2 regions of the Undibacterium sp. RuRC25W genome follow, and region 2 is predicted to be linked to the other one. Evidence: predicted binding sites of a transcription regulator. Region 2 holds the regulator's gene; the other holds the start of a gene.

Region 1 (8,910 bases), on a different contig from region 2:
GCTTTTTGCATTGCCGGATCCTGATGCGACTCGATTGGCTCGAGCCCCTGCCGACGACGTAGATAGGGATGCACCATCCCACCTTGAATTGGTCCAGGTCTCACAATTGCAACTTGAACAACTAAATCATAAAATTGCCGTGGGCGCAGACGCGGCAGCATGCTCATTTGCGCCCGCGACTCAATCTGAAAGACGCCAACAGTGTCGGCTCGACAGAGCATGTCATAGGTGGCTTTGTCTTCACGGGGGATATCCTGCATCCGGCCTGGTTTGCCAGGGAGTGTTTTCATTAAATTCAACGCTCGTTTGAGTGCTGATAACATCCCTAGCGCCAGAATATCGACCTTTAATAAACCTAGTGACTCAAGGTCGTCCTTATCCCACTGAATCACGCGACGATCTCTCATGGCTGCGTTTTCAATCGGCACCAGTCTGGATAACTTGCCGCGGGCAATCACAAAACCACCGCTATGCTGGGATAAGTGGCGCGGGAAACGTAGTAACTGTGTCGCGAGACTGGCCCATTGCTGGGCCTGCATTGAGCTTGTATCGAGACCACATTCTGCAAACCGTCCGAGCAAATCCTGTTTGCTATCAAACCAGTGATGCGACTTAGCAGCCATATCGATGAAGGCTTCATCCATTCCCAGCGCTTTACCTGTTTCACGCAGTGCACCGCGAGGACGATAGGTGTGCACAGCCGCAGCGAGCGCGGCGCGGTTGGGGCCGTATTTTTTATAAATGTACTGAATGACTTCTTCACGTCGCTGGTGTTCAAAATCGACATCGATATCGGGCGGCTCACCACGCTCTTTTGAAATGAAGCGTTCGAATAACAGGCTATTGACCTCTGGGTTGACTTCGGTAATGTATAAGCAGTAGCAGACAACCGAGTTAGCAGCCGACCCACGTCCCTGACAAAGTATCCCTTGTTGACGCGCAAACTTGACGATGTCATGCACTGTTAAAAAGTAGGCTTCATAGGCTAATTCGTTAATCAGATGCAGCTCGTGTTCGATCGTTTTTTTTAGATGCTCAGAAACGCCGTTAGGATAGCGCAAGGCTGCCCCTGCATATACTTCGCTTCGCAGATAACTGGCTGGTGTTTGTCCCTTTGGAATAACTTCTTCTGGGTATTCGTAGCGTAATTCGTCGAGTGAGAAATGACATAAACTAGCGATTTTCATCGTCTCTGCCAATGCCTCTGTCGGATAGATATTTGCCAGCCTGAGTCGGGAACGTAGATGTTGCTCTGCATTGGCTGCCAGCGCATAACCGCATTCGGCAATGGACTTGCCTAGTCGGATAGCTGTTAACGTATCTTGTAAAGGTTTGCGGGATCGCACATGCATCAGTACATGTCCTAGAGCGACCACCGGCAGGCCTAATCCAGTGGCAACATGTGCCACGCCTTGTTGATGATAGTAGTCACCTGACTGCAGCAATAAATTCAATCCTATCCAGACCCTCTTGGCAAAAATCTGCGCGCACCATTTTGCCTGTAAAGCTAGGATGTCAGTCTGCACTGGATAATCGGGAACCAAAATCAAAAGACAGTCTGGAAGACCTGACAAATGCTCGTAGTCATTTGTCGGTGCGCTCAGATCTTCATGCGTGAGCAGATAGTTGCCTTTGCTGCAGCGACTACGCCCTAAGGTAATGAGTTCAGATAAATTCCCATAGCCCTCGCGGTTCATTGCTAAGGCGATTAGGGTGATAGGTGGAAGTGTTTCATCCTTTTGGGTTAGCTTGAAATAAGTGCCGACAATATAGGTTAGTTGTTGCAACTTGGCTTCATCGTGTGCGCGGACGATGCCTGCGAACGAGCATTCGTCGGTGATTGCCAGCGCATGGTAGGCTAATTGAGACGCACGTTTGACTAATTCTTCGGCATGCGATGCGCCATGTAAAAAGCTGAAATTCGATAGGCAGAATAACTCGGTATACGCAGGCAATAGCGTTGTTGCCGGGTTTTTGTTCAGGTTTTTATCCAAAAATTGCATAGTTTGATATTGTTGATGATGGCGTCACTGAGGTTGTTACTGATGGACTCTCTAATGCTCTGCGCGTTATCCGAAAATGCCATGCAAGAACCACGCAGGCGCTGCATTATTCCGATGAGAGGAGCGTTCACGATAAATCCAGTAACGTATATGATCAGCACTGACGGCAACAAAGTAGTCTCGTACCTGAGTCTGATCGGTCCACCAGCCAGCTTCTATTCGTTCAGCCGGCGAAATCAGTGTGAGTTCTGAATCTAAGTAAGGTTTATGTCGGCGGACTTCGAGTACGATAGCCTGCGCTAATAGCCATGTTGGTCTGAGTATCGTCAACGGTGTTACTGAGCTTTCTTTGGAATGCGTTGATACGGATGGCTCCATCACTGAAATCCATTGATTAGCAAATTCAGGACGGTGATCTTCCTGGCTACAAGGGCGTAACACCTGCGCTGCACCGAGTCGTGCAACCAATAAACCCAGCAAATGTTGATGATCTGCCGGATTGGTGACGGTTTCGGGAAACAAGGAATCACTTGCCAGCGCTCTAGTCACCGTCTCTGGGGCTTTAAGCACGAGACTGATCACAGGCCCAGGTAAGCGTAAAAGAGAAATTTTTTCTTTGAGTAACGGTAGTAAGTTAGACTCTTGCCAACTGGCGACGGCCAGATCGATGTCAAGCACACTCGGCGCAACTGCCTGACGACCACGTTCATGTTGTAGCTCAAGGCGTAATTGTTTGACAGCGAACTGATGCGCATGAAGCCATCCCAATAGTTGGCTTAACAAACTCCGGCTATAAGTAAATAGTTCCTCTGTACTATCTGACCGATCCGGCAACTCTATCTTGGCACAAAATTCAGGCGCAGCCACAATCCATATTTGTGGCGTTGAACGTGACGAATAAGCAAGATCAAGTTCTGCCAACAAACTCTTACCACATCGTCGTTGCAAACCAGCGCGGGGTAATGCTTTCAGGTCTGCAAGGGAATGGCATGCGAGGCCTTGCAACAGGTCGTGTGAGCTTGCCGCAGCGATCAATAAATCCACGGATAAGCGGTCAGTGGCGGCCGAAATGTGTGTCGTACGCAGACAGGATTGCCCCAAGCGACCAATACGTGCCGCATTTCTGGCGAATAACCATGCTGTTTTTGCGGTCGGTGCACAGCCGATTGTGGGACTATATCCCAGCGACTTAACGGTTGAACGCACCAGACGTCGCAATGAAGGCAATCCTCCAAATAGTCTGATGCTGGCACCAATATCGAGCAAAATACTGGCATCTTCGGCGAAGCTAACCTGTGGTGTGTAACGGAGTAGGGCAAGTGCGATGGCGGATAAAGCGGCTGTTTCACGGGTATTGTCTTGCGTGAAAAAATGTACGTCAGGAAGTAGCATTTGTACGCCACCACGTCGCATACCAACACGTACCCCCGCCACCATCGCCGTGTGAGACATTGCGATAACACGATTTTGCTTTAATACGACGATGGCGGAAGACCTTAACCCATGTTGCCAGCAGGGGATGAAGGCCTCCAGTTCAATCAATGGCAGATGGACTGCAATCCAGGTCGACTCTCCTGTATCTGCGCGAAGTTTCATGTTGTAGTCTGCTAAAAGTATGAATGGGTATGGTTAGAGTCGGTAATGATTTAAAAAATACTGGTCTGCTTTTGCTGATCTTGCCGCGACAATCCCAATGGACTGTCCGGCACAGATTGCCGGAGCGGTTCAATTACCCGGCTTGACAGATAGGGGTGATCATTGGTGTATAAAAATAGCGGGGCTTCGTTGCTTGCTCCACGACGTTTGAGGATATTGATCTGCATCCCTGATGCTTTTGGGGTCAGAGCAATCCGTAAGACCGCAGGTGATGGTGACTGCGCAGCCTGCATCGGGCGGATAACAAAAAATAATGTCTGTGATTTTTGCGCCAACAGATGCAGCCGTCGCAATACCTCAGTTTTTATCTGCTTTTGCCAGAGTAATAAAGCACCACAACTACCATTTTTTAAAATTTGCTCTGCTGACCACAAATGATCACTGTGCTTCGTCCCCGCAATCCAGAGCAGAGAAACAGCCTCAGCCGCATCCTGTTGGTAGGCTGATGCAAAGGGAATATGCGGTGGTGCGAGAAGGGCGACAGGGCGGTGATCAAGTCGTTTCAGCGCGGGCATCAATAGATTTAATTCTGCAGTACCAAACTGCGCAATCAGGATTTCGATTAACTGACCCAACGGCCAGCCCGCATTTGGCAACTCCTGATTTAAAGCGATATAACCGGTATGAATTGTTGCGGCCATATCATGCGCTAACTGCGATGCACGCCAGATACCCGGATATCGGTTTTCTAACCTATGTCGTTCATGAGTGCGGTCAGCTGGCAAATGAAGTTGAGTCATCACAAAGCAATATACTGATTAAATATACAGTATATTGTCTGAGCGCTGAAACTTCAAAAGAATTTTATAGAAAAATATAAAAAAGCCTGCAAACCCAATACCAGTAAGGGTTTTAGGTAAATTTCTATAATTTTATAAGAAACGATAGGGTGTGCAGATTACGCAACATTAATACAAATACTGATTGCTTATACAGTACTTTGTGTTAAAGTTTGTATCAAGGACAAACGATGATTTAAATGAAGATGAGACGTTCTCAATGATGTCCTGAATGATATTTTTGTATTATCAACCGACACGGAGATTGACCATGGCACACCTCGACACAGCATTTGACACCCGATTTAGTTTGCAATTCGCGCCTACCTCTTTTTTGATGCGCTTAGGCCGCCGTGAAATTTTTGTTTGCCGTGATTTCAGACAGCGTGCTTACCATGTGAATCCTGTGATTGATTGTTCTACAGGCGTACAAGCAGGGCACTTAGAAATTTTATTTTGCAAAAAGTGGTTGATTATATTGTCTAAGGCAAACTGGTAATTGTTGCGAAGTCTAGGAGGGTAAAACCATCGAGCGACATCGTGACGAGGTTATTATCAAGCTCTTGTGATCTGATTCAGGATAGAAGTTGCTTTTGCCATCTAGATCAGTGAGGGGGATGTTTTTTACCTTGCAACGCAAGGCTCGCTGTATAGCCGTTGGTTACATCAAGAGGGTAGACATGAATATCTTTGAGCTTATCGCTAAACTCAGGAGTAATTTGGGTCTCGTATTCAGTTAACGCGCAACCTGCACATTTTAGTGTTGCTTCAAGTTGTGTCCAATATTGTGCGAATACCGGAGCTTGATGTGGTTTTGCAGTAGCAATAAGAGTTGTAGTTCGTCGTTCACCAAAATAGAGTCGGGCAACATCTTGCCAATCAACGGGTAAGTCAATTCGCATGATATCGACGCCAATTCGGCCTAGGCCGCTAATGGCTGCAACAGAGATGCCAGACTCATGGCTAGTTGAAATGTGTACGTCGACGTCACCGATGGACACTTTTACTCCCTCAGCAATCACGCTTGTTATCCGTAATTGCTCAGCAGGTGAGTGAAATGCCGCTGCTAAAAACTCACTGAGCGCTAGACGAAGATGCTGCCTGGCGGCATCACGTGCCATGTTCTCTGGGGTGAGTGTAGCGATGACAATTATTTTTCCTGATGCAAACTTCTCCAGTGCTACCTGAGCCTGGAGAGGCCATATTAATACTGAAAAATAGTTACTCATCGCCATCAGAGAATGAAAGATACAACAGATTAAATTCCTGTCATTGCCGCCGGACATCCACGCCAACTTGAATTGGCAGGTATAAATTCGCCTTTCATTACTAATGTCAGCGCCCCGAGGCTCGCACCGTTACCGACCTCAGCACCGTATAAGACTGAACTACGTGCTCCCATATAGACACGCTCACCGATTACCACATGATCCACCTTCATCACACGATCTTCGAATAAATGTGTCTGTGGGCAGGCTAGGGCATTAATTTCTGTGTAGTTGCCAATGCTTACGCAATCAAACTCAGTAATATCAGTTGTATCTAGATACACCCCTTTACCGATTCGGCATCCCAGCATATTGAAAGCAAGAGGAAGCCACGGCGTACCGCGTAAGTAACGCATAAAATTGGGAATAGCGACGCCCTCATACAGATTAGTGATTCCTTCTGAGAGCCAGACAAACGGTGTCCACATCGGGACGCTCGCTTTTTTATAGCGATAGATCAACAACCATTTCAATACTAAAACAAAGCCAAAGCTGCCCATTCCGTATAGCAATCCGGCAAATAATAAGTATAAAAATACTTCCATCCAGCGATCGTCACCTGCTAAAGGCATGAGATTGAGTACTACCGTATAGCCCACCGCGATGATAATCGCATGCGGCGTAATAATACGGAAGGCTTCAACTAAACCACGACCGATACGTCTTGCTGCCGAAGGCGTAAAGGTTAAATTTTCTGGAAATCCTTTGGTTTCTTCGCGGGCTGGCAGATGAATCGGAGGTGAGCCTAACCACGTGTCACCTGCATGCATTTGCGCATTTGTGGGTGCGCAACTGTGAACGCCAATCAACACATTTTCAGGTAAAATAGTACCATCGGGGATGTAAGCGCCATTACCAACAAAACTACGCCGCGATATGACTGTTGGCTGCATTTTCATCCATCCAGCGTCAATTTCTTCGTCACCCAGCAAAACTGCATCAGCGATAAACGTTTCATCACCAAGCGTCAGCATATCTGGAACCACCCCTAATGCTGTCGAAATCTCAGCGCCTTTCCCTACCTTAGCACCTAACAGACGGTACCAAAACGGGGCGTAGACTGTCGCATAAATACCGTGTAATACGTGCAAACTAGACTCTTGAATCTGATTGACCAGCCATTTTTGACAATACGTATTGCCATGAATTTGATATAGGCCAGGTTTGAGTTTTGGCAGAATAAACCATCTGATTCCTGCTGACAATAAAGCAGTACAAATAATCAGAAGAGCAGTTGCAGGGAATGCCAACGTGAAATATTTAGTTAACTGGAATGGAATCGAGCTACTTTGCAACCAAGGGAATGTATCAGCATTATCAAACCAATCAATGATGACAAAGCTAGGAAATACCGGTACGAAAAATAAAGAACCAATCAGCAAGGTGCCAATAATGAAAAATACCATCTCACCGATAGCTCGGATGTTCGAGAAAAGAGGGCGGGGTGGTAAGTTGCTTGGGTCAAAGGCAGAAAAATCTCTCGCAGGGGAACCTTTCCAAACGCGTCCTGCAGGAATGACCATGCCATCCGCTAGTGCGGATTGACCATCAAGATGCGCTCTGGGTTCTAGGCTAACGTTTCCTTCCAACACTGAATACGAACCTACATAAGCATTTTCTTTGATGGAAATTGACCCAAGAATCAACTCCCCATGCCAGACCCGCGCATTTTCTAAATTAACCGCGCTGCCAATACTGACACCATCACCTAGATTCAGCAGATCCGGCACTCTCAGCGTAATGGATCCAATCGTCACGTCTTTGCCAACTTTTGCACCTAATGCTCGCAACCACAAAGGATACAAGGAAGAACCACTCAACATATAGGTCGGCGCAGCTTCAATCAGTCGATCACCTAACCACCATCGAAAATACGTCAATCCCCATAACGGATAGCGTCCGGCCTTTAAACGACCCACAACGATCCATTTGCCCGCAATAGCAATGCCAAATTCAGCAAGCGTCAGCAAAAGGAATGTTACCAATGAGAGTAGAACCGCTCTGATACTTGAGTCGTCAGGATCACCTGTCAGAAAGTGATAGGCAAAGAACGGTGCTAGCCATTGCACCATCCTAATCGCTACTAGCCATGGAATAACGAGCGCCTGTGCCGTGCCGCATAGCCAGCGCTTCCAGGTTGATGGCGGCACCCAATCCGCTTCTTTATCATGCATATTGTCTTGGGCAACGCCTGCAACTTCTAATAGTTCGGCGATTTTACCTACACTACGTTGCTGATAGATGTCCGCGATTTTGAAATACGCAAAACGACTATTTTTCCGTAATAGCGAAACCAGCCTCGCAGCCATGAGCGAGTGTCCGCCTAGGTCAACGAAAAAATCAGAATGGCGTCGGATCGTTTGTCCCGGGAATAAACTATGTAAAGCAGCAAACAAAAATTCTTCCGTTTTGTTTGCTGCACTATCTGATTCACCTAGATTAACTGTGCTGCCTAACTCTAATTTTTTGAGCGCATTTCTGTCGATTTTCCCTGAGGTCAGACGTGGTACCTCGTTCAGAAATTCAAATCTGGAAGGAACCATGTACGGCGGTAACACTTGAGACAAATGAGAACGTAATGTCGCTTTAAATTCAGCATCGGAAGGGCAGCTTTCTGCTTTCGTCAACGCTGCCTCATCACGCATAATAAATGCCATGATTTGATCAATGTCATCTTCTTTTCGTAGGATGACTGCGGCCGTACCAACGCCGGGTTGTTGTGCAAGAACTGCTTCAATTTCACCAAGTTCAACCCGAAAGCCCCGGATTTTCACCTGATCATCAGCACGTCCTAGACATTGAATGCTGCCATTTGTCTCAATACAGGCGAGATCACCGGTGCGATATAAGCGTTGATCAAAGGGACCAGTTGCCCAAGGATTGAGTAGAAATTTTTCCGCAGTCAGATCAGGGCGTCCGAGATAGCCAATGGCCACCCCAGGGCCTGAGATGCATAGCTCGCCTGTTTCTCCTGCTGGTAATAAACGCAGTCCATTTTCGATATCAGTCGCTACGACCATCATCGAGTAATTCGGCAAAGGCGTTCCAATATTAACAGGCTGGTTGGCATGTAAAGAGGCAAGGCTCGCAGAAACGGTCGCTTCAGTTGGTCCGTAGGTGTTAAATATCTGCCGACCGGCGCGACTAAACCGATTGACTAAGGTTTCAGGACACATCTCGCCGCCGAGGTTAATCAAGCGAAGA
Region 2 (8,910 bases):
TTAAAAGGGCTGAGTCCTGTGCAATACAGAAATCAGCCCTTAGTAGCATAGCAATTAAACTGTCCAACTAAATGGGGTCAGTTCAGAACCCGGCTTTTTTTTAAACAAATCTGAAGCCTATTAAGCTTGCTCTCCAACAACGGAAACTGTTACATTAACAACAACGTCTGTATGCAAAGCAACAGAAACAGAGTGTTCGCCAACAATCTTCAATGGACCTTGTGGCAAGCGAACTTGCGATTTTTCAACTGCAACACCTTGCTTAGCCAATGCTTCAGCGATGTCAAAATTAGTAACAGAACCAAACAAACGACCATCAACACCAGCTTTTTGGGAAATTTGAACGGTAGAACCTTCCAATTTTTCGCCTTGAGCTTGAGCTGCTGCCAATTTAGCTGCTGCTGCTTTTTCCAACTCAGCGCGTTTCGCTTCGAATTCAGCGATCGCTGCTGCAGTTGCACGGCGAGCCATGCGTTGTGGAATCAGAAAGTTACGTGCGTAACCGTCTTTCACTTTAACTACATCACCGAGGTTGCCGAGATTAACGACTTTATCCATCAGAATAACTTGCATATTTTTCTCCTAGTACTTGTCGTCAATTACGCTGTGTGCAGATCAGTGTAAGGCAACAACGCTAAATAACGTGCGCGCTTGATCGCTGTATCAACTTGACGTTGGTACAAAGCTTTAGTACCAGTCAAACGTGCTGGCATGATTTTGCCGTTTTCTTGCACGAAATCTTTCAAAGTGTCGATATCTTTGTAATCAACTTTTTCTACATGTGCTGCTGTGAAGCGGCAGAATTTTTTGCGTTTGAACAAAGGATTTTGTTGTTGACGCTTTTGCTTCAATTTGCTTTTATCAAATTTTTTACCGAATGCCATGTCAGGCTCCTAATCTAGTAAATGTGTCCCGATTTCATTAACGTGAAACACGAGACTTTTGCTGTTGCGATTTCTGCGGGCTAAAAATCCAGTGAATTCAATTTCGACATCTAACGGCAAGTCATGAAATGCTCTTGAAATATTCCCAGCTGCCTGGGCATTCATCTCTAACTCAACTATTCGTTCAATGTTAGCTTCATGCTGCAACGACCTATGCATCAATACTGCTGCTGCAATCGGCACTCCAGCTGGCGTATATCGCAATGCTGACTTCTCAATAATGCGCGCCACAAGCTTTAATTGGTTCACTCTTTTTTAGACGACCTTCTTCAAATCAAAATTAAGCAGCTGGTGCTTCGACGCGTTGTGCTTTCGCTGCGTCTTCTTTCTGAACTGCTTTCATCATTGGAGATGGAGCTGTTTCAGCTTTTTTCATTTTGACTGTCAGGTGACGCAGAACGGCATCATTGAATTTGAATGCTGTTTCCAGCTCAAGCAATGTTTCTGCATCGCACTCAATGTTTAAGCAAACATAGTGTGCTTTAGCCAATTTTTGAATCATGTAAGCCAATTGACGACGGCCCCAATCTTCGACGCGATGAACCTGACCACCACGTGCAACAACGCTAGCTTTGTAACGTTCGATCATTGCAGGAACTTGCTCGCTTTGATCGGGATGTACGATAAATACGATTTCATAATGACGCATATATTCTCCTTGTGGACAATAAAATAGCCTGCCTCGGCGTCAAGACGAGTGCAGGAAGAGGAAAGCCGATGATAATAACCCACTTTCTCATTTTATTCAATTACTACAAGCACCTAGATGACCAAAGACGGCAAAAAAGTAATATTTTAAAAATTTCCTTGCACATCCAGCTGCACTGTATAAAAATACAGACTGTCTATACATACAGCGCTATTTTCGGCGCCGCTCGCTTATGCTGAAGCTCACCACACGTCAAGAACAAATCTTAAATCTGATCAAAGATGCCATACAAAACACAGGCTTCCCTCCAACGAGGGCGGAGATTGCGACAGAATTAGGGTTTCGATCCACAAACGCAGCAGAGGAACACCTTCAGGCCCTCGCGCGTAAAGGGGTGATCGAAATTGCCGCTGGCACATCGCGCGGCATCAGGCTATTGGAGTCTGAGTTATCAAGCCATATTACCGGCTCAACTTTTAATCCACCCCATCCAGCCAGCGTTCAACTCAACATTCCATTGATTGGTCGGGTTGCCGCAGGCTCCCCAATTCTCGCCAGCGAACATATTGAGGCGAGCTACCAGGTCGACCCCGCTTTATTTTCTGCCAAGCCAGACTTCTTACTAAAAGTGCGCGGCATGTCAATGCGCGACGCGGGCATCCTAGATGGTGACTTGCTCGCAGTAAAGAAAACTGATAGCGCACGCAATGGACAGATCGTTGTCGCCCGTCTTGGTGATGACGTTACCGTTAAGCGCTATAAAAAAACGGGCAATCACATTGAGCTCATCGCCGAAAATCCTGATTACTCGACGATCAAGGTGGACGACCAAGATGCGGACTTTTATCTCGAAGGTCTTGCTGTAGGGCTAATGAGAAACTGGGTGTAAGCCCATCAACACAGCCCCCCCCCTCACCTCAATACCCCTCTTGAAATACAGAGAAAAAATCGTCCCCCCCAAAACAATCATTTAGTCCGATGAACTGATAAAAAAAAGCCCGAACTATCGGGCTTTTTTCACAGCATGACGGACTCTCTGACTTAATGCTTTACGACAGTCAAATCAACCGCAGGATCAACAGGTGCAGCAGCAACAGGAACTTCAGGCTCAACCAAAGGCTCTGGCTGACGCTCCAACGCAATCTCAAGTACTTTATCAATCCAGCGCACAGGAACAATTTCCAACTTGTTTTTGACGTTATCTGGAATTTCCGCCAGATCTTTTGCATTTTCCTCAGGAATCAGAACAGTCTTAATCCCACCGCGATGAGCAGCGAGCAACTTCTCTTTCAATCCACCGATCGGCAACACTTCACCGCGGAGCGTAATCTCACCAGTCATCGCCACATCAGCACGGACTGGAATACCCGTAAATACAGAAACTAAGGCAGTCGTCATCGCAATACCAGCAGACGGACCATCTTTCGGCGTCGCCCCTTCAGGTACGTGAATGTGAATATCACTCTTCTCAAACACATCAGCTTTAATACCAAGACGCTTAGCACGACTACGCACCACAGTTCTCGCTGCCTCAATGGATTCCTTCATCACGTCGCCCAGTGTTCCCGTACGGATCACTCCGCCTTTGCCAGGCATTGCTACCGCCTCGATGGTCAAGAGGTCACCACCAACTTCCGTCCAAGCCAAACCAACGACCTGGCCGATTTGATTTTCTTTGACAGCAACACCAAAGTCATAGCGACGTACGCCTAGGTATTTATCAAGATTCTTCGACGTGATTGTCGCTTTTTTCTCATTCTTCTTGAGCAAAAGCATTTTCACGACTTTACGGCAAATTTTGGAGATTTCGCGCTCAAGTGAACGGACACCCGCCTCTCTCGTGTAATAACGAATGATGTCGCGGATAGCACTTTCAGCCACGGTAATTTCGGACTCTTGCAAACCGTTATTCTTGATTTGCTTTTGCAATAAGTAACGTTGCGCAATACTTGTTTTTTCATCCTCGGTATAGCCGGACAAACGAATCACTTCCATACGATCCAACAAAGCAGCTGGAATATTGTAGGAGTTGGAAGTCGCAACAAACATCACATCCGACAAATCAAAATCCACTTCGATGTAATGATCAGAGAACGTATGGTTTTGTTCGGGATCAAGCACCTCAAGCAATGCTGACGACGGATCGCCGCGGAAGTCGGCACCCATTTTATCCACTTCGTCCAACAAGAACAGTGGATTGCGAACACCAACTTTCGCCAAGCTCTGCAAAATTTTACCTGGCATGGAACCGATATAAGTACGACGATGACCGCGAATCTCTGCCTCATCACGCACACCACCCAAGGCCATACGCACAAACTTACGGTTTGTTGCACGGGCAATGGATTGACCGAGTGAGGTTTTACCCACACCAGGAGGCCCAACCAAGCACAAAATTGGCGCCTTGAGCTTGTCTACACGCTGTTGAACTGCAAGATACTCAAGAATGCGCTCTTTCACCTTATCTAAGCCATAGTGCTCATCTTCAAGCACCTTTTCAGCATTCGTCAGGTCATTATTGACTTTGGATTTTTTCTTCCAAGGCAAACTTACGATCGTGTCGATATAATTTCTCACCACGGTCGCTTCTGCAGACATTGGGGACATCATTTTCAGCTTTTTAAGCTCATTGAGCGCCTTGTCACGAGCTTCTTTAGGCATTTTGGCTGCGATGATCTTTTTCTCAAGCTCATCAATATCCGCCCCCTCTTCACCCTCGCCTAATTCTTTCTGAATTGCCTTCACTTGCTCATTGAGGTAGTACTCGCGTTGAGATTTTTCCATCTGACGCTTCACGCGCCCGCGGATGCGTTTCTCTACCTGCAAAATATCCAACTCACCTTCAAGCTGACCGAGCAAATGCTCAAGACGCTTAGCGACACTGAAGATTTCCAAGATGACTTGTTTTTGCTCGAGCTTGAGTGGCAAGTGCGCAGCGATTGTATCCGCCAGGCGACCAGCGTCATCGATACCCGACAGTGATGCAAGAATTTCTGGAGGAATCTTTTTGTTTAACTTCACATATTGATCGAACTGCTGAACGATCGCTCGGCGCATCGCTTCCACTTCAGAGTCATCCTCTTCCACAGCTGCAACGGGCGTCAAATCCGCAGTAAAGTGAGATTCTGAATCATGGATCTTATGAATACGGGCACGTTGCGCCCCTTCCACCAAGACTTTGACCGTGCCATCTGGCAACTTCAACATTTGCAAGATGTTAGCGACGCAGCCAATTTCATAAATATCATCAGCCGACGGTTCATCTTTTGCTGCTGCTTTTTGAGCAGCGAGCATAATACTTTTTCCTTGATCCATTGCTGCTTCCAAGGCCTTAATTGACTTTGGACGTCCGACAAACAGCGGAATAACCATATGGGGGAATACAACCACATCACGCAACGGCAGCAGAGGCAGTTGGATTTGCTCGGAATTCAGAGTAGTCGTCATGGCGCACCTTTCGTAAATACTAGTTGTTAATGTTGGCGCACAAGGCTAAAACACAAGCCCATCATTAAAAAAAACAATAAAAAAAAGCCACTCAGAGTGTATCTCCGGGTAGCTTTGCGATTGAAGCTGTGAATTATTTGTCTTTATTTTACTGCGATTCAAAAAAAATCACACAATACCTATAAAAAAAAGGGGACAAATCCCCTTTTTCCAACGACGCATTGCAAAAGCAATAGGGCTTATGCGCCCGATACTTTTGGCTGATCTTGGTAAATCAACAAAGGCTTAGCGCCGCTTATGATGGTCCCCTCATCAATGACAACCTTCTCAACATTTTGATGACTTGGCAAGTCATACATCACATCAAGCAGCGCATGTTCAAGGATAGAACGCAGGCCACGGGCACCTGTTTTACGCGCAATCGCCTTTTTCGCAATCGCTTGCAATGCAGCAGGACGAATTTCTAGCTCAGTGCCTTCCATTTCAAGCAATTTTGCATATTGCTTGATGAGTGCATTTTTTGGCTCAACAAGAATCTGAATTAACGCAGCTTCGTCCAACTCATTCAACGTCGCGATCACTGGCAAACGACCGACCAACTCTGGAATCAGACCAAATTTAATCAAATCCTGCGGCTCCGCATCCTGCATGACTTCACTAGCGCTTTTCTCAGTCTGACTCTTCACGCTCGCTGAAAACCCGATACTACTTTTCTCGGAACGATCTGCGATAATCTTGGCCAAGCCATCAAACGCGCCGCCGCAGATAAACATGATGTTTGTCGTGTCAATTTGTATGAAGTCCTGATTTGGATGCTTGCGGCCACCTTGTGGAGGCACAGACGCCATCGTACCCTCAACGAGTTTCAACAACGCTTGCTGAACACCTTCTCCAGAAACATCGCGGGTAATTGAAGGATTATCAGATTTACGTGAAATCTTGTCGATCTCATCGATATAAACAATCCCTTTTTGCGCGCGCTCAACTTCATAATTGCAGTTTTGCAGCAACTTTTGAATAATGTTTTCAACGTCCTCACCAACATAACCAGCCTCAGTTAATGTTGTAGCATCGGCAATTACAAACGGCACATTGAGCATTCTAGCCAGTGTTTGCGCAAGTAAAGTTTTACCCGAACCCGTCGGTCCAACCAGCAAGATATTACTCTTGGCCAATTCGACATCATCTTTTTTACCCAAATGCTTCAAGCGCTTGTAGTGGTTATACACCGCCACCGAAAGAATGCGCTTTGCATTCACCTGACCAATCACATACTGATCAAGCAGGTCAGTAATTTCTTGCGGAGTAGGCAGTTCAGTTTTTGCGCTGGCAATATTATCGATTTCAGACACTTCATCACGAATAATGTCATTGCACAAGTCGATACATTCGTCGCATATAAAGACCGAAGGCCCAGCAATCAGTTTTTTAACCTCATGTTGACTCTTGCCACAGAATGAGCAATAGAGCAGCTTTTCACCACTGGAGGATTTTTTATCGGGCATAGTACGAATATGAAAAAAACAAAATTAATTAGGTAGGAATTAAAAGCATATTACCCGCAAAAACAGTTTTCGTCATTGCGTGCTCTCAGTTTGCACTATATTCCAAGATCTATAATACTGAATAAAAAAACGCCCGACCTTTTTAGGAGCGGGCGTTCATCCGATTCTGAACGTTTAAGCGCGATGAGTCAGCACCTTATCAATCAAACCATACTCAACTGCAGCGTCAGCTGACATAAAATTATCGCGATCAGTATCTTTTGCTATCTGATCAAGGCTCCGCCCTGTCTTTTCAGCCAGAATTCCATTTAGACGTTCACGCAAATACAAAATTTCACGCGCTTGAATCTCAATATCTGATGCCTGACCTTGTGCGCCACCCAAAGGCTGGTGGATCATGACACGTGAGTTTGGCAACGAGAAACGCTTACCTTTTGCACCCGACGCCAACAAAAACGCTCCCATAGATGCAGCCATGCCAGTACACAATGTCGATACATCTGGCTTGATAAACTGCATCGTGTCATAAATTGCCATACCAGCAGAAACTGAGCCACCAGGGGAATTAATGTACAAAGAAATATCTTTGTCTGGATTTTCGCTCTCTAAAAACAGCAACTGAGCGACGACCAAATTGGCAGTCTGATCATTAACGGGGCCAACCAAGAAAATCACACGCTCTTTAAGCAGACGGGAATAGATATCGTAAGAACGTTCTCCGCGCCCACTCTGCTCTACCACCATAGGCACCATGCCCAGCATATTAGTATCCAACGCCGAATTACGGATGATGCCTGTCATGTGTTTTCCTTTTTTCAAACTTACGCTTGTGCGTTGTTACCCATTAACTCGTCAAATGGCAGAACTTTGTCTGACACTTTTGCCTTACCTAACACATAGTTAACGACGTTTTCTTCTAAAACAAGGGCTTCAACCTCTGCCAGACGATTACGATCACTATAGTAGTATTTTACTACTTGTTGAGGATCTTCGTAACTTTGAGCAAAATCTTCAACTTGCGCTTTGATTTGATCAGCAGTTGCTTGCAGGTTATTAGCTTTTACCAACTCAGCAAGGATCAAACCAAGACGTACGCGACGCTCAGCTTGCGCAGCAAAAAGTTCAGTTGGGAATGGAACGTCTTTCACATTCATTCCGCGCTGTGCCATATCTTGGCGTGTCATTTCAGCCAAACGTTCACCGTCCTGAGCAACGAGTGTCTTTGGAACATCGAATACGACCGCTTTTACCAATGCGTCCATGACGCTTTCTTTAGTTTTAGCTTTAACGCGACCTTTTACTTCACGTTCGAGGTTTTCTTTGATGTCACCACGCATTTTAACCAGATCACCATCTTCAACGCCGAGCATCTTTGCGAACTCGGCATCGACTTCAGGCAAATGCGCCCACTCTAACTTAGTCAATGTGATTGTGAATTCAGCTGTTTTGCCAGCAACGTCTTTACCATGGTAGTCTTCTGGGAATGCCAATGGAAATGTTTTAGATTCGCCAGCTTTGAGACCAATTGTTGCAGCCTCAAATTCAGGCAACATACGACCTTCGCCCAATACAAAAGCAAAACCTTCTGCTTTACCGCCAGCAAACTCAACGCCATCAATCTTACCAACGAAATCAACGGTTGCACGATCACCACTTTGAGCAGTCTGATCTGCACCACCATTGCCGTGCGCACCCTCTTCACCTTTAACGTGGAAGTGTACGCGCTGCTTACGCAGGATATCGATTGTTTTGTCGATTTCAACGTCAGAGACTTCAGACTTCACCTGCTCAACTTCAGCAGCAGACAAATCGCCAACAACGATCTCTGGATAGACTTCAAAAGTAGCATTAAAAGCCAATGTACCTTCAGCAACACCTTCTGCTGTACTTGGCTCAATGCTTGGATAACCAGCAACGCGCAGGCTATTTTCGTTAGCCGCAGCAGCAAATGCCTGACCAACTTTGTCGTTCAACACTTCGTTTTCGACTTGATAGCCGTGTTGCGCAGCAACCATCTTCATTGGCACTTTGCCTGGGCGGAAGCCAGGAGCTTTTGCTGTACGTGCACGCACCTTCAAACGCTTTTCAACCTCTGATTTCACATCAGCGATTGGAAAGGAAATCGTGAGGCGGCGCTCCAATTTATCTAAAGTTTCGACTGCAGTTGCCATGAAAATCGTCCAAATAGTAAAAATTCTGTGGTGCGAGAAGGGGGACTCGAACCCCCACACCATTGCTGGCGTCAGGACCTAAACCTGGTGCGTCTACCAATTTCGCCATCCTCGCGGGATGAGTAAGTACATACCGGAACACATCCGACACGACCGTCACAAAAGCAAAGGGCGACCCGAACATCTATCGTCGC

Evidence for each region. Region 2 encodes LexA, which represses DNA repair genes until DNA is damaged. Its sites were predicted from a motif close to ACTGTATNNNNATACAGT; they were not measured.
Region 1: imuA (translesion DNA synthesis-associated protein ImuA) is a predicted target of LexA. The motif match lies at 4,413-4,430, and genes of this name have one in related genera.

What each region holds. Positions count from the first base shown of each region.
Region 1 is NZ_JBMPPD010000004.1:136,821-145,730, forward strand. Features, by position in the region: gene ACO0KV_RS03870 (error-prone DNA polymerase) at 1-2,003, opposite strand, end outside; gene ACO0KV_RS03875 (Y-family DNA polymerase) at 2,070-3,599, opposite strand; gene imuA (translesion DNA synthesis-associated protein ImuA) at 3,650-4,399, opposite strand; gene ACO0KV_RS03885 (hypothetical protein) at 4,710-4,937, shown strand; gene ACO0KV_RS03890 (4'-phosphopantetheinyl transferase family protein) at 5,044-5,667, opposite strand; gene ACO0KV_RS03895 (Pls/PosA family non-ribosomal peptide synthetase) at 5,697-8,910, opposite strand, start outside.
Region 2 is NZ_JBMPPD010000041.1:26,426-35,335, reverse strand. Features, by position in the region: partial or broken gene ACO0KV_RS16200 (IS3 family transposase) at 1-51, shown strand, start outside; gene rplI (50S ribosomal protein L9) at 121-573, opposite strand; gene rpsR (30S ribosomal protein S18) at 600-884, opposite strand; gene priB (primosomal replication protein N) at 894-1,193, opposite strand; gene rpsF (30S ribosomal protein S6) at 1,225-1,593, opposite strand; gene lexA (transcriptional repressor LexA) at 1,826-2,482, shown strand; gene lon (endopeptidase La) at 2,635-5,040, opposite strand; gene clpX (ATP-dependent Clp protease ATP-binding subunit ClpX) at 5,280-6,545, opposite strand; gene clpP (ATP-dependent Clp endopeptidase proteolytic subunit ClpP) at 6,720-7,346, opposite strand; gene tig (trigger factor) at 7,367-8,716, opposite strand; tRNA gene ACO0KV_RS16150 (tRNA-Leu) at 8,745-8,831, opposite strand.